3 regions of the Lysinibacillus sp. UGB7 genome follow, and region 2 is predicted to be linked to each of the others. Evidence: predicted binding sites of a transcription regulator. Region 2 holds the regulator's gene; each other region holds the start of a gene.

Region 1 (10,837 bases), on a different contig from region 2:
CCAAAGTTGCTTAGTCCATTTGCCAAAATTGGTCGCATGTCGTTAACTATGTACATATTACAATCCATTATTGGGACATGTTTATTTTATCAATTTGGATTTGGTTGGTATGGCAAGGTCAGTGTCGCAACAGGTGTGTTAATCGCAATCGGCATAATTGTTGTTCAAATGGTTTTAGCTGAAATCTGGCTATCAAAATGGAAGCAGGGTCCGTTAGAAGCAATTTGGCGTAAAATAACGTATAAAGTGAAGCCGGGGGACACCAATTAGTTACGATTTTTATGCAGTGAAAAAATGTTATCGCAAAATTAAGGTAATTTAGATCATATTGTTGTATCATGTAGAAAAAAGAAGGAGCTCTTAAATCATGAAAATTTTATCATTCAAATTAGGTGGACATGTAAGTTTTGGACCGAAAGTAAAAAAAGAAGAAGCAGTATGGGATGTACTCGCTATTCAAAATGAACTTCAAGTTCTCCCTTCTTTTTCAAATTCAATCGTCGATGGTATTGCTTTAGGCTTTGATTTTGTTGAACAGATTCGTAAATTAGTAGAGGCAGCTGAAAAATCAGAGCGCGCGGATAGCTTTAAACGTGAATTTACGGTGATTGAATGGTTATCGCCAATTCCTCGTACACCCAAAAATATTATGTGTATTGGTAAAAACTATAATGAGCATGCAAAAGAAATGGGCGCAGAAGCAGCTCCAACAGAGTTAATGGTATTTACAAAATCACCAACTGCTATCGCTGCTGACGGCCAAACGATAGCGATTCATGCAGACCTTTCATCTAAAATGGACTACGAAGGGGAGCTTGCAGTCGTGATTGGTAAACGAGGTAAAAATATTCCTAAAAACTTAGCATACGATTACGTGTTTGGCTACACAATCGCCAACGACATTACAGCACGTGATCTGCAAGATAAACATAAGCAATATTTCTTAGGCAAAAGCTTGGATGGAACTTGCCCACTTGGACCATATCTTGTCACAAAAGATGAAATTCCAAACCCACAAGACTTAACTGTCGTAACAAAAGTGAATGATGAAGTACGTCAAAACGGTACGACTAAAGATATGATGTTCTCAGTAGAAACATTAGTATCCATCCTATCTCAACACGTAACATTAGAGCCAGGAGATGTTATTTTAACAGGTACGCCAGCGGGTGTTGGTAAAGGCATGAACCCGCCACAATTTTTAAAAACGGGCGATACTGTCAAGGTATCTATCCAAGGAATTGGAACATTAGTGAACCATTTCGAATAATTATTCAAATCCGCGTGAGTCGATGCTCCGCGGATTTTTTAGTATATTTGGTGAACGCAATTGTAATATTTGAAACCATTTCCACCTCATGATAGGATAGAGTTTGATAGAAAAAGAATGAGGTGGGGACACAAATGGATTTTTTAACAAATACAACACATCTACACATTACGACATGGGTAGTGGGTCTCGTAATCTTTTTCATTGCAGCACTTAGCGGCAAGCAATCAAAAGGCTTACATATGGCATTACGATTATTTTACATTCTAATTATTATTTCTGGCGGGGCATTATTCATCCATACAATGGGCTATGGTCAAGGTATGCTATACGGCTTCAAATTTATCGCTGGTATTTTAGTCATCGGTATGATGGAAATGGTATTAGTTCGCCAAAAGAAAAACCAACCAACAGGCATGTTCTGGATCTTATTCGCAGTGTTTTTATTCATCACGCTGTTCTTAGGATTCAAACTACCAATGAACATTAATTTCCTTGCGTAATTGCTCGTAAAGGTCGTGAAGTTTTCGCTTCACGGCTTTTTAATTGTTTAAAAGGCAGGTACGTATCGCCCAATTTAGGTGGCAGATTGCCTGAGGGCGAGTGAAGAAAGCTCAGGTTAACCGAAGAAACGCTCAGGTAAAAAGAGACAATCGCTCGGTTCAACCGCGGTAACGCTCAGCTACAACTAACAACCGCTCCGGCGGGCCAATGTGGAGCTGAAATGAGCATCAAATAGAGCGTAGTTAGTGTTAGTTGTCGCTTATGACTGCTCACGTTAGACCGCGAAGAATACTAAAGTTGACACCTTTTTGCCGTAATTCATTTTGCAATTCGGGAAAATATTTTGAAATGATAGCGACGGTACTGTTTTATTTGGTAAAATGACGATGGATTGGTTTGAAAGAGAGGGAATAAAAGTGAAATTTAAGAAGTGGATAAGTGCGACAGCTGCTTCGCTTTTACTGGCGACTTCATTGTTTGGAGCATTACCAGTAGCACATGCAGATGAAGTACAAACAAGAACGATTGCACAAGAAAGCATCTATGATTTACTCGTTGACCGTTTCTTTAATGGCTCGGGCACTAACGATTTTGATACAAATACGCAAGACCCTTCGAAATTTGCTGGTGGTGACTTTACTGGGCTCCAAGATAAACTAAAATTTATCGGAGAGATGGGGTATACAATCGTCTCCATTGGGACAATTTTCTCTACAGACGTGTATGATGGCTCGATGCCAACAAGCTATACGACAATAGAAGAGCATTTTGGGACAGCAGAAGAATTCCAAAGTGTTATTGAGGCCTATAAAGCGAATAATATGTCGATCATGGTTGATTTTCCTCTAAACAATGTAAGTCCAAACCATGAGTGGGCAAAGGACGCAGTAAAACAGGACTGGATCGCCTCTACAAATAATGGTCAAGTACAATGGGATTTAACAAACAAAGATGTACAAAACGCCCTGATTGAGGCGGCAACAGAATTCGCCTCTACATATAATATTGGTGGTATTCGTTTAACAAATATTGCTGATGCTGATACAGCATTTATCAATGCGCTAATTGATGCGTTAAAAGGCACGAAAGATTCATTATATGTGATTGCAAATGAAGAAAGTGATGCGAATTTTGATGCGAACTTCTCACCTGTAACAGCAGATATTTACCGTAATATTTTTAAAAATGTTGATATGGATTCTTCCAAGCTAATGGAACCTTTTTCAAGCGACAAACCGACGCAAATTATGATTGATTCACTTCAAACACATCGTTTTACATTTGACTCTGCGTCTGAAAATATGTTCCCACCAACTCGACTAAAAATGGCGTTGGGTGCTCTATTTATGTTGCCAGGAATACCAGTTGTACAGTATGGCTCAGAAATTGCAATGAACGGGGAAGCGAAACCCGATACTCATCAATTTTATAATTTTAAAACGGATGAAGAATTAATTGATTACGTAAAAAATGTACAATCCTTAAGAAATAAATCTGCGGCATTACGTAATGGCGATTTTGAGGTCATTACAAATGAAAATGGTCTACTTGTATTTACAAGAACATCTGATGAAGAACAATGGGTCATCATGATAAACAATACTGGTAAAACACAACGCGTTGATTTTACACCGGCTCAGCTTGGTGAGGGTAAAATGCTCAATGGTATATTGCATCAAGAAAAAGTTCGTATTAATGACAAAGACGTGTATCCAGTTATTTTAGACCGAGAAATGGTAGAGATCTATCAAGTTAAAGAAGATAAAGGCTTAAATATTCCCTATATGGTGGCACTTGGATTAGTGTGGCTAATATTTATAGGATTTGTAGTTGTTATTATTAAACGAGGTAAAAAACGTCGCCAGGAACAAGACGTTACAAATTAACCAATGAAAATCCCTCCAGTACGGCCAATTTGGCGAGCGCGGAGGGATTTTTACATTAAGCTTGGTAGCTTTTATTTGAAAAGAAAATAGCAATTGTGCCTGGCCCTACATGGGAGCCAATGGCTGAACCAATCATTGTAATTTGAACTGCTTTTGGTGCGAACTTGTCCTGGATGGCTGCTTTTACTTCGTTGGCAAAGACTAGGTCATCACTATGGCTAATGCCGACAATTTTGTCGGAAAAATTACCACCACGTTGTTGCATCAAATCTAACATACGTGTAATGGCCTTTTTACGTCCACGTGATTTTTCAATTGGTACAAGTTTACCGTCCTCAACATTTAATATTGGCTTAATACTAAGGAGTCCACCAAGAAATGCACTGGCCTTAGATACACGGCCACCCTTTGCAAGGTAGTCTAAATCCTCTACTGTAAAAAGATGCTCCATCTGTGAAGCAAGTGAAGTTAATTTTGTTTCCAGTTCCTCCAATGTGGCACCAGTATTACGAAGTTGAACCGCTTCTTCAACCACTAATCCGTGACCTAAGGAAGCACATTTAGAATCAATGATAGTTAGCTTAAGCGATGGATATTGTTCAAGTACTTGATTGCGAATCATCAAGGCAGTACTGTATGTACCTGATAATTCTGATGAAAAAGCGATATAAACGCCTTCCTCGTCGCTTTGTGCTAATTTTTCAAAGTGTTTAAGGAAGAGCTCTGGTGATACTTGTGACGTTTTTGGGTGGGCACCTTGTCGAATAGCATCGTAAATTTCCTTACAATCAATGGCAATGACATCATCATATTCGCTGTTGTTTAAATGCACGCGTAATGGCAGTAGCACGACATCATTCTCTTCATAGTAAGACTTCGGTAAATCACATCCACTATCAGTAAAAATTTTCATTATCTTGTCCCCCTAAATAAACTGTCTTCATCCAAATTTAAACCGTAAAAAATGGAAAGTCAATCGAGCTTACTACGTAACTATGATAATTTCAAGCGTTCAATGAGTATTTTAGCGATACCATCTTCGTTATTGGTCGTAGTAATTTCATTGGCAATGTTTTTTAAGGACGGAATGCCGTTGCCCATTGCGACACCAATGCCTGCAAAATCAATCATTTCCAAATCGTTATCTTCATCGCCAAAGGCTATAATTCGCTCACGTGGGATACCTAAATCTTTCGCAACATGTGAGAGTCCTACTGCTTTATTTAAGCCACGTCGGACAATCTCAATAATGTGTAGTGGTGCGCCCCAACGACGATGCTCAATAACCTCTGCATGAACTGCTTGTAAATGATCACGGATAATCATTGAATTGACTTCATTTGCTTGGATAAGTAGACTTGTTGGATTATCCTGCAAATGCGTCGATAAATCACCGAGTGTAATCTTAGGATTGCCCATGTTAAAAATATTTAAAATTCGGTCATCCGGTGTATGGACATAAATGTCATCGATCACCTCAGCAATAATATTTTCATATTCATAACTATTCACTGAATCAACGACATCACGCACAACGCTTAAATCAATCGGTGTATGCATTGCTTGCCAAGCCATATTTTTTGGATGGTGAACGTAAGCACCATTAAAATTAACAATGGGAGTTGTCAGACCGAGCTCATGGTAATAAATATCGCTTGCACGATAAGGACGACCTGTGGCAATCATCACCTGATGTCCTTGTTCTTTTGCCTGCAATAATGTTTTTTTAGTTTTCGCTGAAATTTGTTGTTGGTCCGTTAATAACGTCCCATCTAAATCTAAAACAATCAAATGCGGTTTCATAGCATGTTGCCCCTTTCCTATATGTTTGAATAGTATCGCTTTGTCACCTTCTCGTCAAAATTTTGTCATGTAGAAAAAAGTTTGCTAACATAAAAAGAAGAGACAAAAGTTGGGAGTGACAAAAATGTATACAGAGAGAGAAGTGTGGGGAAATATTCCTTTATTACATATACATACAGACGATATGAATGAAGAAACCCCAGTCGTGATTTTCTTGCACGGCTTTATGAGTGCAAAAGAACATAATTTACATTATGCATATCAGCTAGTCAATAAAGGGGTGCGTGTCCTATTACCAGACGCAAAATTACATGGTGATCGAAGTGAAGGCTTAACAGAGATGCAAATGAATTCACACTTTTGGGATATTGTCTTAAATTCTATTCATGAAGTAGAGCAATTATATAATGAGTTAAAGAATAAACAACTATTAGTGAATGATAAGATTGGTGTGGCTGGTACTTCGATGGGGGGAATTGTCACAGCGGGATGCTTAAAGCTTTATGATTGGATACAAACAGCGGCGATATGCATGGGCGCACCTTGCTATATAGAATTAGGCGCATATCAATTACAACAGTTTGCTGAAAGTGGCTTAAATTGGCCGATGTCAGAAGAAGAAGTACGAAAAACGAATGAGCAATTAGCGAAGTATGATATAAGCTTAACACCAGAAAAATTTGCACAACGCCCGGTATTTTTCTGGCATGGTAAAAAAGATAAAACTGTGCCATTTAAAGATACCTATACTTTCTATTTAAAATTACGTGCGTATTATGAAACGAAACCAGAAGAGTTGAATTTCTTCGTTGACAATCAAGCCGGTCATGCTGTAACTCGTGATGGTATGCTAGCAGCGACTGAATGGCTTGCGCAGCATTTGGCATAATAAGTAGCATCTGCTATGATGAAGTTAACACTGTGATGGAAGGAGAAATACAGATGGATCAAGATATGAAAGACAGTATGTTAAGTGCATTAGAAAATGTAATTGACCCTGAGCTGGGTATTGATATTGTCAACTTAGGATTAGTATATGATGTTGAATTAGATGAAGAGGGCTTAGCAACAGTCACAATGACGCTGACATCAATGGGATGTCCACTTGGCCCTGTTATTGTTGACCAAGTAAATACAGCATTAAACGAACTACCAGAAGTAAAAAGTACTAATGTTAACATTGTGTGGAATCCACCTTGGTCGAAAGACAAGATGTCCCGATACGCAAAATTGGCATTAGGCGTACGTTAATAAGACTTTAGCTCAATGTATTTGTAGCTAGTTTTGGTACTAAATAGAGTACGCAAAAACAAATTCCCACTGCACCCTGCATGTGGGAATTTGTTGTATAACGGATTAATCGATTCGGCAAATTTGTAATGGACAATTTTCACAGGCGATTTCATCTTTGAGAAATTGTAAATCATGAATCGTAATATATCCTTTTTCAAAGGATAAAATATTATGCTTTTTTAAATCATTTAGCATACGATTTATCATTTCTCTACTTGTTGCACACAGATTAGCAATTTCTGAATTTGTTAATGGAAAGTCGATCAAAATCGTACCGTTTTCTAATATGTTTCCATAGGTATTAGATAAACGAATTAACGTTGAAAATAAAGCACCCTTCTTACCGTTTAATACTAAATCACGCAAACGACTTTGATGCTTTAAATTTTCAGTTTGTAGCCATTTTAAATATTCAACCATTAAATTAGGTTGTTCCATTAATAATTGCTCCAACGATTTACGGCTAAGGACGTATAACGTAGATGGCTCTAATACTTTTGCAGTCATGGAGTGATACGTAAGGTTACAAAATAATGACCCCTCCCCAATAATACTATTAGGACCACAAATTCGTATTGTTAATTCTTTTCCACTTTCAGTTTCCTGACTAATCGAAATGGCACCAGTGTTAATATAATATATTTCTTTTGCGCGTTCGCCTTCTAAAAAAATTTTACTTTCTTTATTCACTTTTATAAAAACTCCGTGTTTTTTAAAAAGAGCATGAATTTTCTCTTGATAATCATCCATTAATACCATAACTCACACACATCTCTTTCTTTTTGTAATAAGTGACTGTATTACAAAAGAATGGTAGATTAATCATTCCGATATACTAAAACAACGAAACATATCATTATTATAACGTAATCTTCTCTATGTAAGGGGAAAATTTTTAGTGCTAATTTTTTGCTTGAGCTTGTCGTTTGTTGTAAAATTAAGTTAGTCAAAAAAGGTCAAACATTTTCGGTAAAATAGAATGGTGAATATGATTACGCCAAACATAATTGAAAAGGAGTGCTAATGATGCAATTTCAACAAATGGATAATAAAAAACCATTAGAACAATTTGGACGTAATTTAATTGAAGAAGTAAAAAACGGCAAGATGGATCCAGTTATTGGCCGTGACGAAGAAATTCGTAATGTTATTCGTATTTTAACGCGAAAAACAAAAAATAATCCGGTATTAATTGGTGAACCAGGTGTTGGTAAAACAGCGATTGTAGAAGGGCTTGCTCAACGTATTGTGAAAGGTGATGTACCAGAGGGGTTAAAAGAATGCGTCTTGTATGAGCTTGATATGAGTGCGTTAATAGCAGGAGCTAGTTATCGTGGACAATTTGAAGAACGATTAAAAGGTGTATTGAAAGAAGTCAAAGAATCACAAGGGCGTATCATTTTATTTATCGATGAAATTCATACGATTGTTGGTGCAGGGAAAACAGATGGTGCAATGGATGCAGGAAATATGTTGAAGCCGATGCTGGCTCGTGGTGAGTTACATTGTATCGGTGCTACAACATTAGACGAATACCGTATGTATATTGAAAAAGACCCAGCTTTAGAACGTCGTTTCCAACAGGTGCTAGTGCGTGAACCATCTATAGAAGACACGGTATCCATTTTACGCGGTTTAAAAGAACGCTTTGAGTTACATCATGCTGTACGTATTCATGACCGTGCCATTGTGGCGGCAGCAGAGCTTTCCAATCGCTATATTACAGAGCGCTTTCTACCTGATAAAGCAATTGATTTAATAGATGAGGCCTGTGCAATGATTCGTACGGAAATTGATTCGATGCCACAGGAATTAGATGCAGTGACACGTCGTATTATGCAACTTGAAATTGAAGAGCAAGCACTACGTAAAGAAAAAGATGAGGCAAGTAAAAAACGTCTTGAGCAATTACGAGACGAATTATCCAAACTAAAAGAATCCTCTGAGGGGATGCGTAAGCAGTGGGAAGCTGAAAAAGATGCACTTCATGGTATTCAGAAAAAACGTGAAATACTCGACAAATACCGTCGTGATTTAGATGAAGCTGAAAGTAAATATGATTTGAATAAAGCAGCAGAATTACGTCACGGAAAAATCCCTACACTTGAAAAAGAAATTCAAGATATGGAAAAACAGTTAGAGGATGGATTAGAGGTCCGTATTTTACGCGAGGAAGTAACTGCAGATGAAATAGCTTCGATCGTGTCTCGATGGACAGGTATTCCCGTTACAAAATTAGTTGAAGGGGAACGAGAAAAATTACTGCGTTTAAAAGATACGCTACATGAACGGGTAGTGGGGCAGGACACAGCTGTTCAGCTTGTAACAGAAGCGGTATGGCGTGCTCGTGCAGGTATTAAAGATCCACATCGTCCGATTGGTAGCTTCTTATTTTTAGGACCAACTGGTGTTGGTAAAACGGAGCTAGCAAAGGCACTAGCTGCACAGTTATTTGATTCTGAAGATCATTTTATCCGTATTGATATGAGTGAATATATGGAGAAGCATAGCGTGTCACGTCTTGTTGGTGCACCTCCAGGCTATATTGGCTATGAAGAAGGGGGACAATTAACAGAAGCTGTTCGCCGTAATCCGTATTCAGTTGTATTACTGGATGAAATTGAGAAGGCTCATCCCGATGTAGCCAATATTTTACTGCAAATTTTAGATGATGGTCGCATTACGGATAGTCAAGGTCGAATAGTCAACTTTACAAATACAGTTGTGATTATGACATCTAATATTGGTTCTAATTACTTAATGGAAGCAAAAAAAGATGATGTAGCGGTTGAAGATTTAGTGATGTCTGCACTACGTCAGCATTTTAAACCAGAGCTATTGAATCGTATGGATGATATTATCCTATTCCATGCTTTATCAGATGAGCATTTCACAGCCATTGGTTGGAAATACGTTGAACAGCTTGTCAAACGTGTAGCAGAACAGGACATAACTTTAGAAGTAGAAAAAGACGTTATTAATTGGGTTGTGGAGCAAGGTGCAGATGTGCAATTTGGTGCGCGTCCATTAAAACGTTTCGTGCAACGATACATTGAAACAGCTGTTGCGAAGGAATTATTACGTGGTGAAGTTTTACCAGGCGAAACATTGCGTGTAAAAATGCTTGATGGCTACTGTATCGTGGAAAAATAATAGAAAAAAACCTGTTTCGCTTGAGGCGAGACAGGTTTTTTTTAGGATTTGATTAGTGATGGTCTGCAGCTTCTGGCGTTGGCTCGTTTGGAATGATTGCACCAATTACGAAAATTAGTACTGAGAACACAACTGAAATGATAGCACCTGTTTGGAAATCAAATGGTACACCAAGTACAGAACTTACTACATAGTTCAACATTGAAACCAGTAGGAATGACCATACGAATGTAACGATATATTGCATTAAATTTCACCTCAACCGAACTTTTTAAAAGCATAAGTTTTACTACATATACATTATCATATCATAACATAAGACGAAAAAAAAAGAACCTTTTATGATAAAGTGAACTTTAATCGTTGGTATACTTTCTCCACCGATGATAGGTTGATCCAAGTAGGTTTTTAGCCGTGGCTTGATCTCCCATTGAAACGCTTGATTTCTCTATGTTTTGAAGCGGAGGACTTAATATTAGAGAGTTTAAAGTATCATGGCGATTTTGTCACAACAATGTGACACTTATCACGATGTAGTATTATGAGGGCACTGAAAAAGTTCATAAAATAAATTTTAGCCATGGCGGAAACGATTAATCGTGACCGCCATGGCTTTTTCTTCGATGCCGTTGATTTCCGTTTCAGCGGACGCTTTCCTGGGGTCAGATCACTAATCCACCAAGGAGTCGCCGCCTGTACTCCAATCAACTAATTTTATCGTTTCACCATATGTCCAGCTAGACAGATAAACATACCGGCATCTTTATTAAAATCAAAAGTTGTTTTACGTTGAGCATTTGAAGAGCAAGCAGCTTTTCAAGAAACGGAAAGATTCAAAGACTTAGCGAAAAAGCGCTATAAGATTGAATCGTAGAATAGTGAGTTGAAAAATCCGCATCGCTTTCCGCGGGCAAAGCCGCCGTTTTCC
Region 2 (10,837 bases):
TGCCACACCCTCGCCCTCACGAATTAACGCTAATAGTAAATGCTCTGTACCTATATAAGAATGACCTAATTTACGTGATTCATCGACTGATAGTTCAATTACTTTTTTAGCTCGAGGTGTATAGTGAACAATTGGTCCAACATCCTCTGTACCTTTACCAACTAATTCTTCAATGCCAGTTTCAATCATTTGAGGGCTAATATCAATGGCTTCTAATGCTTTCGCTGCAATACCCCCGCCTTCACGAATAAGTCCTAAAAGAATATGCTCAGTTCCTATTGATTCGTGTTTCCAACGAATAGCCTCTTCCTGTGCAAGTTGTAATACTTTTTGTGCGCGTTGTGTAAAACGATTAAACATCATATGAATCCTCTCCTTTTCCCTCTATATTAGGCTTACTCAAGCTCTCTTGAAATAATGCCTCCCGAAGCATCTTTGCTCGTACCCGATCACGTTCGGACGGCGGCAATGCCTCACCTGCATAATGTTGTAAAAATCCAGGTTGCATACAGACAATACATTCATTTAATGTTGTGGCCCTAATGCCATGTATCAACTGTAAATCTACCCCCAGACGTACATTAGATAAGCAAGTAGCTGCTTCCTCACTTGTTAAAATTCGGGCATGCGACAGAGTGCCTAAAGCACGGTAAATACGATCTTCTAAGGCGAGTTCTGCCTTATCCATCAGCTTACCTCTTGCCTGCCGTTCTTTTTGAATAATTTTTTCAGCAACACTTTGAATGTCTGCTAAAATATCATCTTCTGTTTTTCCTAGGGTAATCTGATTTGACACTTGGTAAACGTTCCCTAAATTTTCGCTACCTTCTCCATATATTCCCCTAACTGTCATTCCTAATCGTGTCATGGCATTTATTATTTGATTCATCTGACCAGTTAATGTTAAGACTGGAAGATGCATCATGACAGAAGCCCGTAGTCCTGTACCAATATTCGTTGGGCAACTTGTTAAATAGCCAAAATTATCTCGAAATGCGTAGGGCAGCGCCCCTTCTAAAGCACGATCAATTTTATTGGCCTGTTCGTATGCCTTTTGAAGTTGAAAGCTTGCTGTCATACATTGAATGCGTAAATGGTCTTCTTCATTCACCATAATGCTAATGGACTCATCCTCAGATAGTAGCATCGAGCCAACTAGCTCTTTTTTGGCTAACTGTGGACTAATTAAATGTTTTTCAACTAAGATTTGTCGTTGTAATGGTGTTAAATCTTTTATGGCAAAATAAGAGTACCTTTCAAGGAGTTTAGGACTGTCCTGAATTGCGTGTGTTACTGCTTGCTCCACCTGTAGTGCTTCATCTTCTGAGAAAACTAATGGGAAACGGTACCCATCTAAATTCCGAGCAAGGCGAATACGTGTACTAATGACAATATCTGAATAATCATCTTCTACATGCATCCATACAGGCGTGGCACGCTCTAAAAAAGGCTCAATCATCACGACACATCACCACCTTCGAATTGTAGCTGATTCTCAAGCTCCTTTGCCTCATCACGAAGCTTTGCCGCCTCTTCAAATTGTTCTTCGTCTACGGCATCTTTCATCCGTTTACGAATATCTTCAATTTGTTTTTTTATGACATAGACATTGCTATGAGCACCTGGCATTTTGCCAATATGTTGAGGTCCAGCCTGAATACGGTTAAAGAGTTTTGGCAAATGCTCGGCAAAAGTGTCGTAACAGCCAGGGCATCCGAATTTCCCCTCTTTTAAAAATCGCTTATACGTAAACCCACAGTGAGAACACGTTTGTTGCTGGGGCGGTGCTTGCTGCTTTTCACCAACTTTTTGTTGCCACGTTGGTGAGCCGAACCAATTAGATAGTAACTGTTGAATTGAAACCGGCTCTTGCTTAAACTCCGCATGAAATGGATGGAACTGCGAAGCGCAGACGTCACAATAATGATGCTCCACCTTCTGACTATTTTGAACTTGTGTTACCGTTACTGTCGCATTACGCTGTTTGCAATGTTCGCATATCATCTCCATCACCTCTTTACTTTTGCTTTTCGTATTTAATCGTTGTTAACATCGCACGTAGAATTCTCGCACGTATGCTATCCCGTAAAGGTAGTTGTAAATCTAATGTTGAGCGATCAACTGCCGCTAACATTAATTTCGCTTCTCGTTTTGAAATTACCTGCTCATCAATTAGACGATAAACTAAATCTTCTGCCACTGTTTGAGATGCCCCACCTTCAATTTGCAAGAGCACATCATCAATCAAATCAATTTGTGAGTTTGCACGGACACGTAAAATTCGAATGTATCCACCCCCGCCACGTTTACTTTCAACAAGGTAACCACGCTCAGCCGTAAATCTTGTATTAATAACATAATTTATTTGTGACGGTACACATTGAAATTTATCCGCAATTTCACTACGTTTGATTTCAATATGCCCTTCTCCACCTAATTCAAGTACTTGCTTTAAGTAGCCTTCTATGATGTCTGAAATATTACGCATTTTAGGAATACACCTCGCTAACCACACTGACTTTGACTATCTTTGACTATATTTGAGTATATTATACAGAACGCTTGAAAATAATTGCAATTAATACGCACATTGAAAAATCGCACGTACAATTGCCCTCTCAACGAGTATGATTTTCCATCAGGATACCGCGACACCGACATCCAGAACTTGGGTTATGTTCTTTCCATTGTGTATCCAGTAAATTAGAGTTCTTCGGTAGATTGTCCCATGAAACGACAAAGAAAGAAGTTAAAACGGGTTTCATAGTTATAACCTACCCTTTTCGCCTATAGAAAAAACGCAAGCATATGCACTTAGCATATACTTGCGTCTATAAAAATTATACCCAGCGGCCGACAATTGGGTAGCGCCAAGGCTCATCAGATATAGCCTTCACAATACCGATAATTGGTACGATAAACGTCATAAGACCAAAAATTAGTAAAAACGGTAAGCCGATTAACACGAAGCTTAAAATTCCAGCAATTGCAATTAATACCCACATTACAATTTGGAACAGTAATGCCTGAATAGAGATTCCTTTTACTTCTTCATCAGAACTAATTAAGAAAAATAAAATCGGCACTAAAAATGGTGCAAAAAACGCACTGGCATGTATGATTACTTTAGACCATTTTGTTTCCATAAATATCAACCTTCCTTTTTAATTTGTTCTTGCTATTTGTAATACTATTTACGGAACTATACTCTAAATAGTTTCAAACAAGTATAAAATTTTTAAAAAAACTTTTTTGAAGGGCATGTGATACATGATGGATTTTAATAACACACTTGCAAACGAATATGAAAAAGGTATTCGACGTACATTGCCAAGCTATGATGCCATGTTACGTTTAACACAAACCTTTTATCGATCCAATCTGGCTGAGGAAGCTACGTTTTTAGTGCTTGGCTCTGGAAGCGGCAATGAAATCTTACAGCTTGCTGAACAAAGACCCCACTGGTCCTTTGTAGGTATAGATCCTGCAGAAGCAATGCTACAAATTGCAGAGGAACGCTTAAAATCGTTGCAAAATAAAATTTCCTTATGTCGTGGCACGATACTAGAAACATCTTTACCGGCTACAAAGTTTGATGCTGCCAGTTGTATACTAGTTCTTCACTTTATCGAAACTTATGAGGAAAAACTTGCGACTTTAAAAGAAATTGCGAAACATTTAAAGCCTGGAGCACCATTTGTCCTTGTCTCAAAATATGGGCAGCTTAACACAACTGAAACTGAGCTACAGTTTGATTTATGGCGTTCCTATTGGCTACAACACACAAAACTTTCAGCCTCAGAAGTGGCGAATATGGAGCAGTCCATACGCGCTCTATCATTTATGCCGGAAAAAGATATTTTAACGCTGTTACAACAGGCAGGCTTTACACAACCTTCCCGATTTTTTGCAACAACATTATTTGCAGGTTGGGTATGTTATAAAGGGGTACTTGAATAGATAGAGATGTTAGACGCCTGTATATATGCTACGTTAAGGCTTTGCGACTATACCTGTCGAAATGTACCATCGTTTAGAACGCCCGACCTGTCGTGGCATCTAACGTGTTAAAATCTATTTTGGTGTAGGTCAAGCGGGTGATACTACAAGTGCCCTCTCCCCATGCAACATCCCGCAATCCGTTCGTTTTGAGTAGTTGACTTAGTACCCTTTTATATGGGAAAAACAGAATTGAGGTGAATGCTGTGATTCGCACAATGGGCATTTCAAAAGATCAACAATTATTAAAGGGATTTCCACTTGAAGACATTAAAGATAAGTATTTTGAATGGTTCTGGGTCGATTTTAATAGCCCCACCGCTGAAGAAGAGCTATTACTCGATACTTTTTTTCATTTTCATCCACTAGCCATTGAAGATTGCTTAATGCGTTTACAACGGCCAAAGCTCGATTTTTATGATGATTATCATTTTTTCGTGATTCATAGGCTTAACGAGGAGACTCTAATAGCTGAGGAATTAAACATCTTTGTCTCCGATAAGTTTATCGTTACATACCACAAAAACGAGACACCTGAGATAGATAAGGTGCAAAAACTTTTAGAAGAGCAACCAAAGAATTGGGAACGCGGTACTGTATTTCTAACCTACCAGACCATTGATAAAATTGTCGATAGCTATTTCCCACTTGTCTATAAGATTGAAGATCATCTAAATACACTTGAAGATGAACTGACATATCAAAGCAGTGTAAATGCGATGCAAATTGTATTTGAATTTCGTAGTGATTTACTTCATTTACGAAGAACCATTTTACCAATGCGTGACCTCTTATATCGAGTACTCAGCTCTTACCGCTTCGCGCTAAAAAAATCCGAACGAGCTTATTTCGGTGATATTCACGATCATTTAGTCAAGCTTACAGAGATCGTCGAATCTAATCGTGAGCTTACAGCCGACATGCGCGATAACTATATGGCGATGAGCTCCAGCCGCATGAATGGTATCATGATGACGTTAACAATTGTTTCTACAATCTTTATTCCACTAACCTTTATTGCTGGCGTTTACGGGATGAATTTTGATATTATGCCTGAACTCCATGGTCGATATGGCTACTTTATCGTCCTTGGTATTATGATATTAATCGTGATCTTTATGCTGTCTTTTTTCAAATACAAAGGTTGGTTCAAACTATTTAAACCCTAAAAAAGAGGGCATCTAGAAAAAGCGCTAGATGTCCTCATTATATTTAATACGGCCCTCGATCATCCACTTTATTTTCCCCTTGCTGTGGGAATAAAAAGTATGCAAGAACACCAGATAATAATGTTGCACCGATGATAATTAAAAGTTGGTCGATATCCGGTACTTCCGCATAGTAGTTGTTTAACATATAAACTGCTCCTATTGCAACAATCACCATAACAGGAATGACAAACTTAAAACGCTTCTTCTCCATGTAATGCCTCCTTTTAGCAATATTAATTAGATATCTTTCACGTACAATTATTTATTAAACTAAACAGTTCGTATTTTACAGGTTTGTCTTATGAAATTCAAACTACTTTTTATTCTTTAAAAAAATCTATTTCATGACTTTTAAGCGACAATCATTTAAAAAATATTGCAAAAATATAGAAATAAACTAAATTTTTAACCAAAATTGACACTAAAAATAGTAGAATAGATTAAATACCATATTTCGCAAATTTTCATACATTAATATACGAAGACACTTTAATTAATATATATTATGGATTTATAAAGAATGGAGCAGACAACAATGAGTTGGTTTACAAATAAGAACAATTCTAGCTACTCAATTTTATTATCACCGGAGGAATATAAGCATAACGTACAATTAGATGTTTCTAACCACCCAAATCTTCAAAAGCAGTTGCAATTATTAGATTTAACTACTGAAGATTTAGCCATTATTAAGCAACTTCAGCCTTTGGCTAAAGATTTGATTCCTAAAATGGTCGATCAATTTTATGCAGCTATTAGTTTGAGCCAAGATTTGTTGGATATTATCCATAGAACTTCACAAATCGAACGTTTAAAAATTACATTACATAAACATTTAAGTGATATTTTCGAAAGTCATATTAATGACTCTTATATTAACGAAAGAAAGTCAATAGCTGAGACACATGTGCGTATTGGCTTACAATCTAAGTGGTACATAGCGTCGTTCCAATCATTAACTTCTACGTTTGCAAACTTTGCAAATGAATTAGATGTTTCTAAGCATGATGCGCTTCGTGCCATTAATGCCTTCTGCAAAATCATTAATTTTGAGCAACAGCTTGTTATAGAGGCATACGAAAATGAAGAAGATCGTATTCGTTCAGAGGCGGATGAAACAAAGCACTCACTTGTTACAACCATTCAAAGTACCGCTGAAGAGTTAAATGCTATCAGTGAGGAAACGGCTGCTTCTCTAATGGTTATCTCTGCACAAACGGATGACATTGCTGTAGCAACAAAACAAGGTTTGAGCTTCGTTGAAGAGACAAAAGAAAAATCTAGACGCGGCCAACAACAATTACAAGAGCAAAATGATTTAATACATGTCATTTTACAAAGTGTAAATAGCCTTGAAGTGACAATGAATCAATTACGTACATCTTCACAAAAGATTTCTGAAATTGTAGGCCTAGTCACAGGTATTGCTGATCAAACAAATCTATTAGCATTAAATGCCTCCATTGAGGCAGCACGCGCAGGTGAGCATGGTAAAGGTTTCGCTGTCGTGGCTGAAGAAGTCCGCAAACTTGCTGAGGAAACAAAAAATGCCGTACAAAACGTTTCACATCTTATAAAAGAAACAGAAAGTAATATTACAACAATGGCGAGCTCCGTTATCAATGTAGACCAAAAAATTCAACATAGCGTAGATACACAAACAAATTTATCGAAATCATTTAATGATATTGCAGATGCTGTTACAGGTATTCAGCAGCAGTATGTAAATACAGCACGCGATATTTCTGCAATTTCAAATTTAATTACAGAGTTGTCACAAGGTGCTACACTTGTTTCCTCCTCTTCAGACTCATTGATTAATGTAGTCAATGAATTAAATATCTAATTACTTCTAAGCCAAATGCTCTAATATGGCTATTAAAAAGGGAAATTGACCTCCATGTGTCAATTTCCCTTTTATTTTAATGTGCCAAAGCACGTTTTTGCTTACGGTGTTCCCGTCGCGCAGGACCTGTTTCGAACAAACGTTTATCAGCATCAGTTTCTGGAATAATGGCTGGAATAGCCTTTGGTTTCCCTTTTTCATCCACCGCTACCATTGTCACGAAAGATTCCGTCGTTAGCTTCTCTTCACCTGTTTCGATATTACGTGAAATCACCCGTACATAAACCTCCATGGAAGAATGCCCTGTAGAAGAAACAATGCTTTCAATTTCTAAAATATCTCCTACATGAGCCGAAGATAAAAAATCAACCGAATCGATAGAGGCTGTTACCACATGCCCTTTTGCATGTTTCATCGCTGTAATTGCAGCAATTTCATCAATATAAGCTAACACTCTACCACCAAAAATGGAATTGTGATTATTTGTATCTGGCGGTAATACGAGACGCGTTTGAACCGTACGTGATTGGCTCATCGGAACAGCGTTGTTTGTCATAGTTCTAGTAACTTCCCTTCATGTATGTTCTTCCGTCATCGTATCGTACAAAAAGACTTGATGCAAACTAGAATGATTTTTTCATGGCAATAAACTTCATATCTGTCATTTCCTCAATTGCCCACTTAATACCCTCTCGTCCGTAACCACTCATTTTCACGCCGCCGTATGGCATATTATCAACTCTAAAAGTTGGAATATCGTTAATAATAATAGCTCCTGCTTGTAATTCGTCTGCTGCACGCAATGCATCTGGCAGCACATTCGTATATATTCCTGCATTTAAGCCAAGTTCCGACTCATTCACTAGTCGAATAGCGTCGTCTAATGTTTCATATGAAACAATTGAGACGATTGGTGCGAATGTTTCCTGACAAATTATTTTCATATCGGCTGTCACATGCGTCATAACTGTTGGTGTTAATGTACGCTCTGTGAACGTTCCACCTGTGGCTACGATCGCGCCTTGTGCCTTTGCTTCCTCAATCCATTGGCGAATTCGTTCCACTTCACCAGGATTGATCATTGCACTAACATCTGTTTTTTTATCGACTGGATCACCTACGACTAACTTTTCGGTTTCTTTTACAAATGCATTCGTAAATTCCTCAATAATCGAGGCGTGTACATAGATACGTTGTAACGAAATACAAACTTGTCCAGCAAAACTAAATGCACCGCTGACACAACGCGATATAATTTTATCTATTGGTGTCGACGGCTCGACAATAACCGCAGCATTAGAACCAAGCTCTAATGTTACTTTGCGCAATCCTACTTTTTCTTTAATGCCTAGTCCAACCTTACCACTTCCTGTGAATGTCACCTTTTTCACAAATGGATGTGTAACGAGTATATCACTTAGCTCTCCACCACTACCTGTAACAATTTGTAATGCACCATCTGGTAGACCTGCTTCTTTAAAAATGTCAGCCATTACAATTGCACTTAGCGGTGTTTGTGTCGCTGGTTTTAATACCACTGTATTACCCACTGCAAAAGCAGGGCCTAATTTATGTGCTACTAAGTTAAATGGAAAATTAAAAGGTGTAATAGCAGAAATAACACCTAATGGCTCACGCTTAGTCCAACCAATTCGATCACCCGCTCCTGGCGCGGCGTCCATAGGCACCGTTTCGCCCATTGCTTGTTTTGCTCCCTCTGCGGCGAATTGATATGTTGCGATTGTGCGATCAATTTCAGCTGAGCCTGCCGATAAAGGTTTTCCTGCCTCATGCGCCAAAATCTCCGCTAATTCTTCTTTACGATGGCGCATAATGTCCACCACTTTATATAAAATTTCGGCACGTTCGTAGGCTGTTGTCTTTTTAAACGATAGAAATGTCTTTTGTGCACCTTCTATTGCTCGTTCAACATCCTGAACAGTTGCCTTAGCAACCTTCGCAATTACATCACCGCTATAGGGTGATGTTAAATCATACGATTCCTTCGTGTCTTGCCACTGACCATTTATCCACAGCTTTGCTTCTTTCATCCTTCAAAAGCACCTCCGAAAAATAATATTCTTCACTTAGTTTATCACGAAGAGCTCGAATTAGATGCCACTACAGCAGCAGTAACTGCCGCCATCATCGCTGCCTGCTGCGCTTGTATTAAGAGCTCGATAGAAGCCATGATGGACATTGATAATGATTGTTGCACCTTCGCCATATCATGAATAGCAATTTGTATTGCCATAAACAGCACAAATTCACGATGCCATTTTAATAATTTCATACCCTTTAATTCATGGTACAAATCAGTAATTTGCGAGATTTGCGCGCTATTCAATTGAAGAATTGCTAAGAATCCCAGTAACGGATAGTGCATTGTTTTTATTTTTACATCTACTTTTTTTAATATGTCACGAATAGTAACAACACTTGGCACAAGATTACTATCATATTGTGGAGATAAAAACGTTAGCACCTGCGATAGCCATTGTAATTCATTACCTGCATAAAAATTATACGAACGAAGCTCTTTATAATAACGATTCATTGTTTCAGCACGTAAGATAACATCATCATTTGGGTTACTAAGTAATACTGCATAGGGAATATCATCAAAAGAAGTTAAAAATCGATGGTGTTTTCGAATGGCTTCATACAAGGCACGTGCCTTTTGAGCATGTGCCTGTTTCTCACTTTCAATGTTTGTTAAAAATTGAGCAGCTATAAAATTGAAATTCCCACTTTTAAATTTTGCTTCCTTTAATATCTTTTCATTTATAATTATGTTTTTTACCGCCTGCTCGATGTCATCCTGTTCCATGATGTTTGCAGCCATACTATAGCCAACGTTTGCTCTTAGCGGAGACATCCATGACGTTTGCTTCTTCATCTCTTGAAGTACTTCTTTAAATTTTAGCGCATCAAAGGTTTTGCCTGAAGCTACATACGTGCTGGCAATAGCTAAAATAATTTTGCGATCAACTGACCATCCAGCCGCCTTCGCTACGCCCTCCACCGTTTGTGTGAATTGGTTTTCAATTATAACAATATCCATCTTCAACACGCTCCTTTTTACTATTTACGTAATATTTTGTCGAAAAGATTCAATCATTTTGTAACAATTAACATAAAAAGTAAACTTAAATTAATGTATGTAACTAGGTTTTATATGGTTTAATAAAAATAAATCAATAATTAATGGGGGATTATTATGAATGAAAGGACGATTAAAAAATCGTTGTTCACTGAAACCTTACAAGATCGATTACAGCTTTTTTTACTATTACGTAACGCTCAAAATAATATAAATTTACATAAACTTTTTCAGAAGAATTAGCATAGAAAAACAGCGGCAAAAAAACATTGAAGTTCTTTTGCCACTGCTTTTAAATTTTTATGCTATTGCGCTTCAAGATAATACTAGCTGTACAATATCACTTTTTTGAAACACTATTCGATCAAGCCTAATTCTTTTAATTCTTCTGTAGAAAAGGCCCTTGATCTTGTTAAAAACCGCTTACCTTCCACACCCTCAAGTGAGAACATACCGCCTCTACCATCAACAACGTCTAAGATAATTTGCGTGTGCTTCCAATAATCGTATTGATTCTTATGCATATAAAATGGTGCACCACCAATTTCACCGAGACATACATCCTGATCACCCAATAGTAAGTCACCCTCTGGATAACACATTGGAGACGATCCATCACAACATCCACCCGATTGATGAAACATAACTGGTCCATGTTTTTCTGTCAATAAATCGATT
Region 3 (10,837 bases), on a different contig from region 2:
GCTAGTGGCGGTGCAGGGAATGCCGAACATTTTTACGAAGTATTAACAGCAGACGTTGATGCAGATGCAGCACTTGCGGCATCCATCTTCCACTATAAAGAAACGAGTGTAGCGCAAGTAAAAGAGTACTTACGTGAAAAAGGAGTGGCAGTAAGATGATTGACAACATTAAATTTGACGATATAGGTCTTGTTACGGCAGTAGTTCAAGACGCCAATACAAAGGAAGTATTAACCGTAGCATACATGAACAAAGAATCCTTGGATAAAACAATTGAATCTGGTGAAACTTGGTTCTACTCACGTTCACGTCAAGAACTTTGGCATAAAGGTGCTACAAGTAGTCATACCCAAAAGGTCGTATCCATTAAAGCGGATTGTGACGGCGATGCACTAGTCATTGAAGTGCTTCCAGCAGGACCTGCTTGCCATAACGGTACGACTTCTTGCTTTACAGAAATTCTTCAAGAAAATGCGAAAGTTGGCTCAGTCGGTATTATTCCAGAGCTTATGAAAATCATTGAAAAACGTGAACAAGAAATGCCAGATGGTGCGTATACTACATATTTATTTGATAAAGGCATCGATAAAATTTGTAAAAAAGTTGGTGAAGAAGCTACAGAAGTTGTCATCGGTGCGAAAAACCGGGATGCAGAGGAAGTTAAATGGGAAGCGGCAGATTTAATCTATCATTTATTAGTATTGTTACAAGAACAGAAAGTAAATGTTTTTGACGTATTACATGTGTTGGAAAAACGTCACGAGGAGAAATAACAGCATATCGCTTATAGTATGGTATAATGAAAGTTACTGTAAAAGGAACGTGTGATGCGTTCCTTATTTCTTGTTTCGGAGGAAATATTTTGGAAAAGAAACGTCAAAAAGAAAGTCAAACGAATGTCGTATCGTTCATTCCAACAGGCGACTATTATTATAAAAAATCAATTCAAGCGATGAATAGTGGGCAAATGAATAAAGCGTATAAATATCTACAACGTGCTGTGGATTTAAGCCCAGATGATCCGATGATTTTAATGCAACTAGCGATTGTAGAGCTGGACGGTCAACGTTTTGAGGAAGCGTATGATCTACTTCGTCGTGCCTATCAAATAGACCCAGATGAGCCAGAGATAATTTTTTATATGGCTGAGGTGTCTGGATGCGTCGGAATGATTCAGGATGCGAAACGATTTGCACAGCAATATTTGCAAATGGAGCCAGAGGGTGCCTATGCAGATGAAGCGGCTGAAATTTTGGATTTTGTCGCTTTTGAGCAGGATGATTTTGAAGAGCAAGAAGGTTCAGGGGAGGATTTATATCGTCAAGAACAGGCACGACGTTGCATGGAAAAGGGCGATTTCCCTGAAGCTATTAGCATTTTGGAAGTTTTAATTGAAGATAGACCTGAATTTTGGTCGGCTTATAACAATTTAGCATTGGCTTATTTTTATGTTGGAGAGGCTGAGCAAGCAAAAGCATTATTGAATACAGTATTGCGTGATAATAAGGGGAATTTACATGCATTATGTAATTTAACTGTCATCGCGTACTATGAAAAAAACGATGAGGAATTAAAGGCACTTTTAGAGGTGCTTGTGAAAATTCAGCCATATGCTTGGGAGCATCGTTATAAACTAGGCGCAACGTTAGCGCTTATCGGACAATATGAATTAGCCTTTAAATGGCTGCGTAGTATGCAAAAACGTGGTTATTTGGGGGATGCGGGATTCTATTTCTGGTTATCACATGCGGCTTATTTTTCGGGGCATGAAGATATTTCAAAAAGTGCTTGGGCACTGTTGCTAGAACAAGATCCAGAAAAAGAGGGCTTTGAGCCTTGGCGTCAGCAGGAAAACATCTTTGAGCTTGATGCATTAGAACACGATCGCGAATTTATTGTGGAGAAGCTCGATAGTAGTTATGCAAGCGACCGAATTTTTGGCTTATTTTTATTAAGCCGTACAGCGCATAAACAAGAGATTATAGCTCATCCAAAATGGATTGATGTTGAGCAATATAATGCGTTTGAAAAACTGTTTTTGGCCTATGCACTAGGCCATCAATTTGATGAGAAAAACAAAGTGGAGGCAAGCTTTTTACGTGCAGTAAAGGTACCGGAGATCCTACTAGAGCAGTATGGAAAGCTCACATCTGTTGTCACGCCAATGTTTCAAATGTGGTTTGTACTATGTGAACAAGCACTTACGCAAAATTATCGCTTTACGAACCCAGCGGCGATTGCTGGAGCAAATGATTATTTATTCCGCTCATCTCGCATGTTAAAGGTGACGAAAAAGGACATTGCTGCGCAATATGGAATATCTGTATCAACATTATCGAAATACATTGATGACATTTTGCTGTTTTTACCAAACAGTCATAATTAGACTGTGAGCAACATAGTTGAATAACTTTATACTTTCACATACGATGAACATACTAACATTATTATAAAGTGAAGCTTTAATCGGTAGGGTTTTTCTTCATCCTCACTGATTATTCGATGAACCACTCAGGTACTACGGGTGCTTGATTTATGACTTATCCTGCAATTCTAAGTGAAAGTCGTAGCACCTGTGAGTACGAGAAAAAAGCAATAAAAGTTTAGGGGGAAGTATTTATGTCAGAAGAAAAAATTTATGATGTTGTCATTATTGGTGCAGGTCCTGCTGGGATGACTGCTGCAGTATATACATCACGTGCGAATCTTTCGACGTTAATGATTGAACGTGGTATTCCAGGCGGTCAAATGGCAAATACCGAAGAAGTAGAAAACTATCCAGGCTTTGATACAATTTTAGGCCCTGAGCTATCTACAAAAATGTTTGAGCATGCGAAGAAGTTTGGTGCTGAGTATGCTTATGGTGATGTAACAGAAATCATCGACGGTGAAGAATACAAAACCATTAAATCAGGTGCTAAAGAATATAAAACACGTGCAATTATTCTTTCTACAGGCGCAGAATATAAAAAAATGGGCGTTCCAGGTGAAAAAGAGCTTGGTGGTCGTGGTGTTAGTTATTGTGCAGTATGTGATGGGGCGTTCTTTAAACAAAAAAATCTTGTTGTCGTAGGTGGCGGAGATTCAGCAGTTGAAGAGGGTGTATACTTAACACGTTTTGCTGATAAGGTAACAATTGTACACCGTCGTGATAAACTACGTGCACAAAAAATTCTGCAAGATCGTGCTTTTGCGAACGACAAAATTGATTTCATTTGGAATGCAACGGTCAAAGAAATTAATGAAGCTGACGGTAAAGTAGGAAGCGTAACATTGCAATCAACTGTCGAGGGTACTGAATCGGAATTTGCTGCAGATGGGGTATTTATTTACATTGGGATGCTACCACTAACAAAACCTTTTGGAGCACTAGGCATTTTAAACGATGCAGGTTACATTGTAACAAATGATAATATGGAAACAAGTGTACCAGGTATTTTCGCAGCGGGTGATGTACGAGAAAAATCACTTCGACAAATTGTAACAGCTACAGGTGATGGCAGTATTGCAGCACAAGCCGTCCAGCATTACGTGGAAGAATTACTAGAAAAAATTAAAGCATAATTACATTTCCGGTTAATGCCGGAAAAAAATACAATTTTTAATAAGGTTTTAATATTGCTGTAACTTGAATGACATATAAAAGGTGTATTATACAAAGTGTAATTAGCAATCCCCCTTTTATTTTGTTTAGTAGGTTGTTTCCGCCTAAATTAGGTGGTGGCAACCTATTTTTTTGATGTCTATGCATCACATGCTTGATTTGACTATTGAGCCCTACATGCTTGCAGCTAAAGGGCATGTAGGATGTACTTTTTCACCAGATTGACGCTGTTTGTTATTTCCATGATGTTATAGCAATAGGGAATAAATTTTGCACATACACTAGTGTCATAGCAGACAATAATGTTGTCATGAAAGACGATAAAGTCAGTGGCAAAGGCACAAACTGCATTTACTAGTGAAAGAAGCACATAGATGTGAAATCAGGACAAACGCTGACAGGTCTTGTTATAATAAGAGGTAGAATGCAAAAGAGATTAGAGGTGTGTCTATGCAAAGAATTGCGAATTTAATTGCCATAAAAGACGGCCAAGTATTGTTACTTCAAAAGCCAAGACGTGGCTGGTATGTAGCACCAGGAGGGAAAATGGAGAGCGGTGAGTCGATATATGAAGCCGCTGTACGTGAGTTTCAAGAAGAAACAAATGTAACACCAGTAAATGCACATTTAAAGGGTGTGTATACAATGGTCATAAAAGATAATAACGTCATGGTTGACGAATGGATGCTTTACACCTTTGTTGCGAAAGATATAGAGGGTGTACCATTTGAAGAAACGAGAGAAGGTAAGCTTGCATGGCACCCAGTTGAGGATTTGAAGCATCTGCCAATGGCTGAGGGCGATCGAACAAATTTACAATTTGCTGTTTCACAATCGGGTGTTCAGTATGGTACGTTTGAATATACGTCGAACTTTGAATTACTTCATGAGAAAATACAAATATCATTAGAACAATAAAGGAGTTGCATGACAGTGGTGGTTGAGAGCCAACAATGTACGCATGAATTGGTCATTATTACAGGAATGTCTGGAGCTGGAAAAACAGTAGCTATTCAAAGCTTTGAGGATTTAGGGTATTACTGTATTGATAATTTACCACCAGCATTACTTACAACTTTTTTAACCTTGCTTAAAGATTCAGGTAAAAATTTTACACGTATTGCAGCTGTCATGGATATGCGTGGCGGCGACTTTTTTGATTCTCTTATAGGCGCACTTGACCATATACTAAAAGAAGGCGGTATTGTTGTGCGCATTTTATTTTTAGATGCGGATGACGGAACCCTCGTTAGACGCTATAAAGAAACGAGACGTGCGCATCCATTAGCTGTAACAGGTTTACCATTAGACGGCATAAAACAAGAACGGGAATTATTGTCTGAGGTAAAAAGTCGTGCTAAATTCGTTTATGATACATCGAACATGAAACCTAGACAGTTACGAGAAAAAATTGTCAAAGAATTTGCAAGTGATGCAGACAATATTTTTTCTGTAAATATTATGTCCTTTGGATTTAAGCACGGTATGCCAATCGATGCGGATTTAGTTTTCGATGTCCGATTTTTAAAAAATCCTTATTATATAGAAGAATTACGCCCTAAAACAGGTTTACAAACAGAAGTTTCTTCCTATGTACTTGCTTTAGCGGATACACAAATACTTATTCAAAAACTAACTGATTTGTTTGAATTTATGATTCCACTCTATAAACTAGAGGGGAAATCGCAACTTGTTATTGCTTTTGGTTGTACAGGGGGACAGCATCGATCGGTGACATTAGCAGAATATTTTGGTGAATATTTAACCAAAAAAGAAAATGCTGTTATTACGCACCGTGACATCAATCGAAGAAAGGATTGAGTGAATGGGAAAAAAGCAAACCAGGCTTGTTGTTATAGGTGGCGGGACGGGGCTTTCTACGTTGCTCCGTGGCTTAAAGCATCATCCGTTTGATATCACTGCTATTGTCACAGTAGCAGATGATGGAGGCTCTTCAGGGCGTTTACGGGATGATTATGATATTCCCCCTCCTGGGGATGTCCGCAACGTAATTGCTGCTTTATCGGATGTAGAGCCACTTGTAGAGCAAATGTTTCAATACCGTTTTTCAGCATCAGAGGATTTAAGTGGACACTCGTTAGGTAATTTAATGTTAACAGCTTTGACAGATATAACTGGAGATTTTAATCATGCAATTAGCGAAATGGGGAAGGTATTAAAAGTACATGGTCGTGTGATTCCAGCGGCTAATAAGAAAATTTCATTACATGCAGAGCTAGAGGACGGCTCAATTATAGAGGGTGAGTCTAAAATTCCATTAGCTAAAAGTCGCGTTAATCGAGTTTTTTTAGTACCAGACAATGTGCAACCGTTACCAGAAGCAATCCGTGCTATAAATCGGGCAGACTATATTTTAATTGGTCCAGGCAGCTTATATACAAGTATTATTCCAAATTTGCTTGTGAAAGGAATTGGAGAAGCTGTTGTAAAGGCCAAGGGGCGTAAAATATATGTTTGTAATTTAATGACACAAAAAGGTGAAACTATTTCTTATACAGCAGGCGATCATGTTCAAGCTATCTATAAACATGTTGGGGATTCCTTTATCGATTCTATTTTAGTGAATGACGAAAAATTACCTCATCCTGTAAAGGAGCTTTATAAGGAAGAATGTGCTGAGCCAGTAACATTTGATGTTGCGAAGCTTGAAAGTATGGGTTTAGAGGTTATTAAACGAGATATTGCCACAATTCGACCGGATGGAACGGTTCGTCATAATGCTGCTAATTGTGCTGAATGGCTTGTAGATTATGCCAATATCTATAAACGTAAAGAAGTGAACCTATAATAGAATCATAAAGAATGCTTGTTGTATATGGTAAGATGAACATATACATAGAAATAAAGGTTGAAAGGGGGGGCGTGACATGTCTTTTGCTTCTGAAACAAAAAAAGAGTTAACTCAAGTAGAAGCGGACGATCATTGTATGAAAGCGGAAGTATCTGCCTTAATTCGAATGAATGGTTCATTATCTTTCGCTAACAAGCAGCTTAGCTTAGACGTGCAAACTGAAAATGCTGCCATCGCAAGAAGGCTTTATACGATTATGAAGAAGTTATATTCATATAATGTTGAGCTTCTTGTCAGGAAGAAAATGCGTTTGAAAAAAAATAACGTTTATATTTGCCGTGTGCGAGATGGTGCGCGTGAGCTACTAATTGATTTGGCGATTATTTCTGATGATTTTCAATTCAATCATACGATTTCTAGAGAGCTTATTAAAAAGAGCGGTCAAAAAAGAGCTTATTTACGAGGCGCTTTTTTAGCAGGTGGCTCGGTAAACAATCCGGAAACGTCAGCCTATCACTTAGAAGTATATTCTTTGTATAAAGAGCACGGTGAGGCACTTATGGATTTAATGAATGAATTTGAATTAAATGCGAAAACAATTGAGCGAAAAAAAGGCTTTGTCACATACTTAAAAGAAGCTGAAAAAATTTCTGATTTTCTTAATATTGTTGGTGCACATCAAGCGATGATGAAATTTGAAGACGTTCGTATCTTGCGCGACATGCGGAATAGTGTCAATCGTATTGTGAACTGTGAAACGGCGAATTTGAATAAGACAATAGGGGCGGCGCTACGACAGGTAGAAAATATTCGCTTAATTGAAAATTCAATTGGTTTAGATCAGTTGCCAGAAAAGCTTAGAGAAATTGCACGCCTACGTGTTGAATATCAGGATGTCACATTAAAAGAACTGGGTGAGATGGTATCAAGTGGCACTGTTAGTAAGTCTGGTGTCAATCATCGCCTACGAAAAATTGATGAAATAGCAGAAGCATTAAGACGAGGAGAAAAAATAGGCGGTTAACTTTCATATATAAAAGGTATGAAAGTAATGCGCAATCGCTTATTGTTCTTTTACCATTAAGTGAGGTAAGATTAAACTAATAAGATGAACGGTAGTGAAGGGGAGTTTTGCGAATGACTGAGAGAACAGTCCAAGTAAAGTTAAAATTAGGACTACAAGCTAGACAAGCAGCGCTATTTGTGCAAGAAGCAAATCGCTTTAGCGCTGATGTTTTTCTTGAAAAAGATGAGAAAAAAGTAAATGCCAAATCTATTATGGGTGTCATGAGTTTAGCCATAGCAAAAGGTACAAAAGTTGTATTAAGTAGCGAAGGTAGCGATTCGGAGCAAGCGGTTACATCATTAGCGGCACTTATTGAAAAAGAAGATTAAGTTAAAAAATGGCGTGTATGCAATCTGTGGTTAAAAGCGCCTAATCAAAAAAACATCTGAATCAAAATGATCCAGATGTTTCAGACTGAAATCAAACTTTCTTTATCGAGTTTGATTTCAGTCTTTTTCTTTGGAAGTAAGTCCTGACATCTATCTTTCGTGCGGGGCTAGCTGGCTCGTTCTACCGCAGGAGTCTTCGAAGAGACCCTGGTTTAACTTCAAAAAAACAGGTTTCGGGATTTCCGAAACCTGTTGTCTTTAATCTGATCCTCTATTAGAGGATATTTTATTATTTACGGTCGCTACGTTCAAAGATATGATCGATTAAGCCATATTCTTTGGCACGTTCAGCTGTCATGAAGTTGTCACGATCAGTATCTCTTGAAATGACTTCAAGAGGCTGGCCAGTACGTTCCGATAAAATACCGTTTAATTTTTCACGTAGGAATAAAATACGTTTTGCAGCAATTTCAATTTCAGTCGCTTGCCCTTGTGCACCACCAAGAGGTTGGTGAATCATTACTTCTGCATTTGGTAATGCACAGCGTTTACCAGGCTCACCAGCAGCTAGAAGGAATGCTCCCATTGATGCAGCCATACCGATACAAATTGTTTGTACTTTCGGCTTGATAAATTGCATTGTATCATAGATCGCCATACCTGCTGTGATAGAACCACCAGGTGAGTTAATGTAAAGAGAAATATCTTTTTCTGGATCTTCTGCTTCTAAAAATAGCAGCTGCGCAACAATTGAGTTAGCAACGTTGTCATCAATCGCACTTCCTAATAGGATAATACGGTCTTTTAGTAGTCGTGAATAAATGTCATATGCACGCTCACCACGGCTTGTTTGTTCAATAACTGTAGGAATTAAATTCATGTTAAATCCTCCTTTAAAAGCTAAATTCGAATACTCTTACTGAAATCACTCATTGAATTTCAGCTGTAACCTTATCATACACATTATAGTCAGGGAAGGTCAAATATTAACACTGATAATAAGAAATTAAATCTACAAAAAAAAATTTAAAACATTTGCATTCTATAGTTGAATTGTGAGCAATACGTTTGTATAATAGAAAGGTCGCAAGTTAAAGTACAGTACACTATTTTGCAGGTATGCTTCAAAAATGAGGGTTATATCTACATGATGCTTTACCGTAAAGCCTAGAGTAAGTACTTTTTTTTTATGTTCAATTGCCCTCGTGGTGTAATGGATAACACGTAAGATTCCGGTTCTTGCACTGGGGGTTCGATTCCCTCCGAGGGCGCCATTTTACTGAGAAATTGATATATTTTTATAGCTCGACTCTCTAATAAGTAGCTTAGCAGCCTGCTTAGCGGAGAACGAGAGGAACATAGTGGGAATACAGCCTATTTGGCATTATTCCCGTATTTATTCCTTTCAAACCTTCAAAAAAGCAACAACTCCAAATTATTTAGTGAACATAACTGAACGTGAGGCTAGCACGCTAGTCCAAAAAAAGAATCCTTTTCTGAGGGGGATTCTTTTTTTTGTGCCCAAAATTATCTTATTTTTGGATAAATATTATATCAACAATGTATTAGTATACATTTAATGTTGTTTAATCGCTAAGTTATGCATTATTTATCTAAATAATGGATATTGAATTTATTATTATGAAATTACTATTACTTTTATGCAATATAGTATTGTATATGGACTCTATTATTACTATAATTGACCTAATAGTCTAACATTTCTGAATTGATAGAATTGAAGTGTTTGGAATATTATTTACTTACATTAGGGGGAACAACTATGAAAAAACGTATATGGACGTTATTAATGATTGTTGCAGCGTTTACACTAGTCCTAGCAGGCTGCGGCACGAAAGAAAATACATCTTCAAGTGATGGTGGCACTTCGGAGAATGATGGAGCCAAGAAACAGGTTTATAAAGTAGGGACAGAGGCTACCTTTGCACCCTTTGAATCAGTAGATGATAAAGGAAACATTGTGGGGATTGATGTAGATGTTTTGCAAGCAATCGCTGATGAAATGGACTTTGAAGTAGAATGGCAAAATATCGGTTGGGAACCAGTATTCCAGACAATTAAAAATAGTGAAACAGATATCGGTGCATCAGGTATTACCATTAACGAAGAGCGTAAAGAATCATTTGATTTTACAGAGCCATATTATGAATCTCAGTTATTAATCGTAGTAAAAGAGGATTCGAACATAAAATCATTAGCTGAATTAAAAGATAAAAAGATTTCGGTACAAATTAATGCAACTGGTCATATGGCTGCGAAAAAATTACAAGGTGATGCAAGTACAAATATTATGGCGTTTGAAAGCCAACCAGTTGCCATTCAAGAAATGTTAAATGGCAACGTAGATGCAACAATTGGTGATAATGCGGTTATATATGAATACATGGAGGCAAATCCAAAGGCGAAACTAAAAGTAATTAAAGATGATGCATTTGAAAAAGAATACTATGGTTTCATGGTGAAAAAGGGGAATACCGAATTATTAAATAAATTAAATGAAGGTCTGCAAAAAATTAAAGACAATGGTAAATTAAATGAAATTACAGGTACGGACTTTAAGTAATAGTGGATGCCGCTAGCCTAATTATGCTAGTGGCTCATTTGATTTTTTAGGGTAATTCATCAAGGAGAAATTGAAAGGGAAAGTAGGGGTTCAGATGGACATCTTTGACTTACGCTGGGACATAGTCTGGAACTACCGTGATATGTTTATACGTGGTATTGGTGTAACAATCATTTTAACGTTAAGTGGCTATTTCGGAGGGATTATTTTAGGTTTACTGTTAGGGTTGGGAAAATTATCAAAGAAAAAATGGATTTACTGGCCATGTAAGCTCTATGTTGATTTATTCCGTGGGACACCAATGCTTGTACAAATCTTGCTAATTCACTTAGCGGTGATTCCAACGATTTTTGGGCATTCATTAGGATATATGGTGTCAGGTATTACCGCACTGGTTTTAAACTGTGCAGCCTATAATGCAGAAATATTCCGTGCAGGCATT

Evidence for each region. The regulator CtsR, encoded in region 2, represses protease genes until heat stress. The targets are predictions, from matches to a motif close to ATGGTCAATAAAGGTCAAACA.
Region 1: a site for CtsR is predicted at 7,699-7,719, ahead of ACOMCU_RS22255 (ATP-dependent Clp protease ATP-binding subunit). Genes of this name have one in related genera too.
Region 3: a site for CtsR is predicted at 8,777-8,797, ahead of clpP (ATP-dependent Clp endopeptidase proteolytic subunit ClpP). Genes of this name have one in related genera too.

Annotation. Positions count from the first base shown of each region.
Region 1 is NZ_JBMGUV010000032.1:33,869-44,705, reverse strand. Features, by position in the region: gene ACOMCU_RS22300 (DUF418 domain-containing protein) at 1-270, shown strand, start outside; gene ACOMCU_RS22295 (fumarylacetoacetate hydrolase family protein) at 368-1,270, shown strand; gene ACOMCU_RS22290 (YisL family protein) at 1,405-1,773, shown strand; gene ACOMCU_RS22285 (alpha-amylase family glycosyl hydrolase) at 2,191-3,660, shown strand; gene ACOMCU_RS22280 (DegV family protein) at 3,716-4,573, opposite strand; gene ACOMCU_RS22275 (Cof-type HAD-IIB family hydrolase) at 4,654-5,463, opposite strand; gene ACOMCU_RS22270 (prolyl oligopeptidase family serine peptidase) at 5,588-6,352, shown strand; gene ACOMCU_RS22265 (metal-sulfur cluster assembly factor) at 6,406-6,714, shown strand; gene ACOMCU_RS22260 (Crp/Fnr family transcriptional regulator) at 6,820-7,506, opposite strand; gene ACOMCU_RS22255 (ATP-dependent Clp protease ATP-binding subunit) at 7,783-9,909, shown strand; gene ACOMCU_RS22250 (YjzD family protein) at 9,962-10,156, opposite strand.
Region 2 is NZ_JBMGUV010000015.1:59,020-69,856, forward strand. Features, by position in the region: gene ACOMCU_RS14835 (ATP-dependent Clp protease ATP-binding subunit) at 1-363, opposite strand, end outside; gene ACOMCU_RS14840 (protein arginine kinase) at 353-1,462, opposite strand; gene ACOMCU_RS14845 (UvrB/UvrC motif-containing protein) at 1,459-2,004, opposite strand; gene ACOMCU_RS14850 (CtsR family transcriptional regulator) at 2,018-2,488, opposite strand; gene ACOMCU_RS14855 (DUF4870 domain-containing protein) at 2,841-3,146, opposite strand; gene ACOMCU_RS14860 (class I SAM-dependent methyltransferase) at 3,271-3,960, shown strand; gene corA (magnesium/cobalt transporter CorA) at 4,206-5,168, shown strand; gene ACOMCU_RS14870 (hypothetical protein) at 5,212-5,421, opposite strand; gene ACOMCU_RS14875 (globin-coupled sensor protein) at 5,746-7,056, shown strand; gene ACOMCU_RS14880 (acyl-CoA thioesterase) at 7,133-7,612, opposite strand; gene ACOMCU_RS14885 (aldehyde dehydrogenase family protein) at 7,680-9,107, opposite strand; gene ACOMCU_RS14890 (DUF4003 family protein) at 9,152-10,120, opposite strand; gene ACOMCU_RS14895 (DUF779 domain-containing protein) at 10,516-10,837, opposite strand, start outside.
Region 3 is NZ_JBMGUV010000030.1:30,030-40,866, forward strand. Features, by position in the region: gene hisF (imidazole glycerol phosphate synthase subunit HisF) at 1-159, shown strand, start outside; gene hisIE (bifunctional phosphoribosyl-AMP cyclohydrolase/phosphoribosyl-ATP diphosphatase HisIE) at 156-773, shown strand; gene ACOMCU_RS21570 (tetratricopeptide repeat protein) at 863-2,386, shown strand; gene trxB (thioredoxin-disulfide reductase) at 2,620-3,564, shown strand; gene ACOMCU_RS21580 (8-oxo-dGTP diphosphatase) at 4,055-4,522, shown strand; gene rapZ (RNase adapter RapZ) at 4,532-5,425, shown strand; gene ACOMCU_RS21590 (gluconeogenesis factor YvcK family protein) at 5,430-6,413, shown strand; gene whiA (DNA-binding protein WhiA) at 6,493-7,440, shown strand; gene ACOMCU_RS21600 (HPr family phosphocarrier protein) at 7,554-7,811, shown strand; gene clpP (ATP-dependent Clp endopeptidase proteolytic subunit ClpP) at 8,101-8,691, opposite strand; tRNA gene ACOMCU_RS21610 (tRNA-Arg) at 9,011-9,085, shown strand; gene ACOMCU_RS21615 (transporter substrate-binding domain-containing protein) at 9,595-10,395, shown strand; gene ACOMCU_RS21620 (amino acid ABC transporter permease) at 10,490-10,837, shown strand, end outside.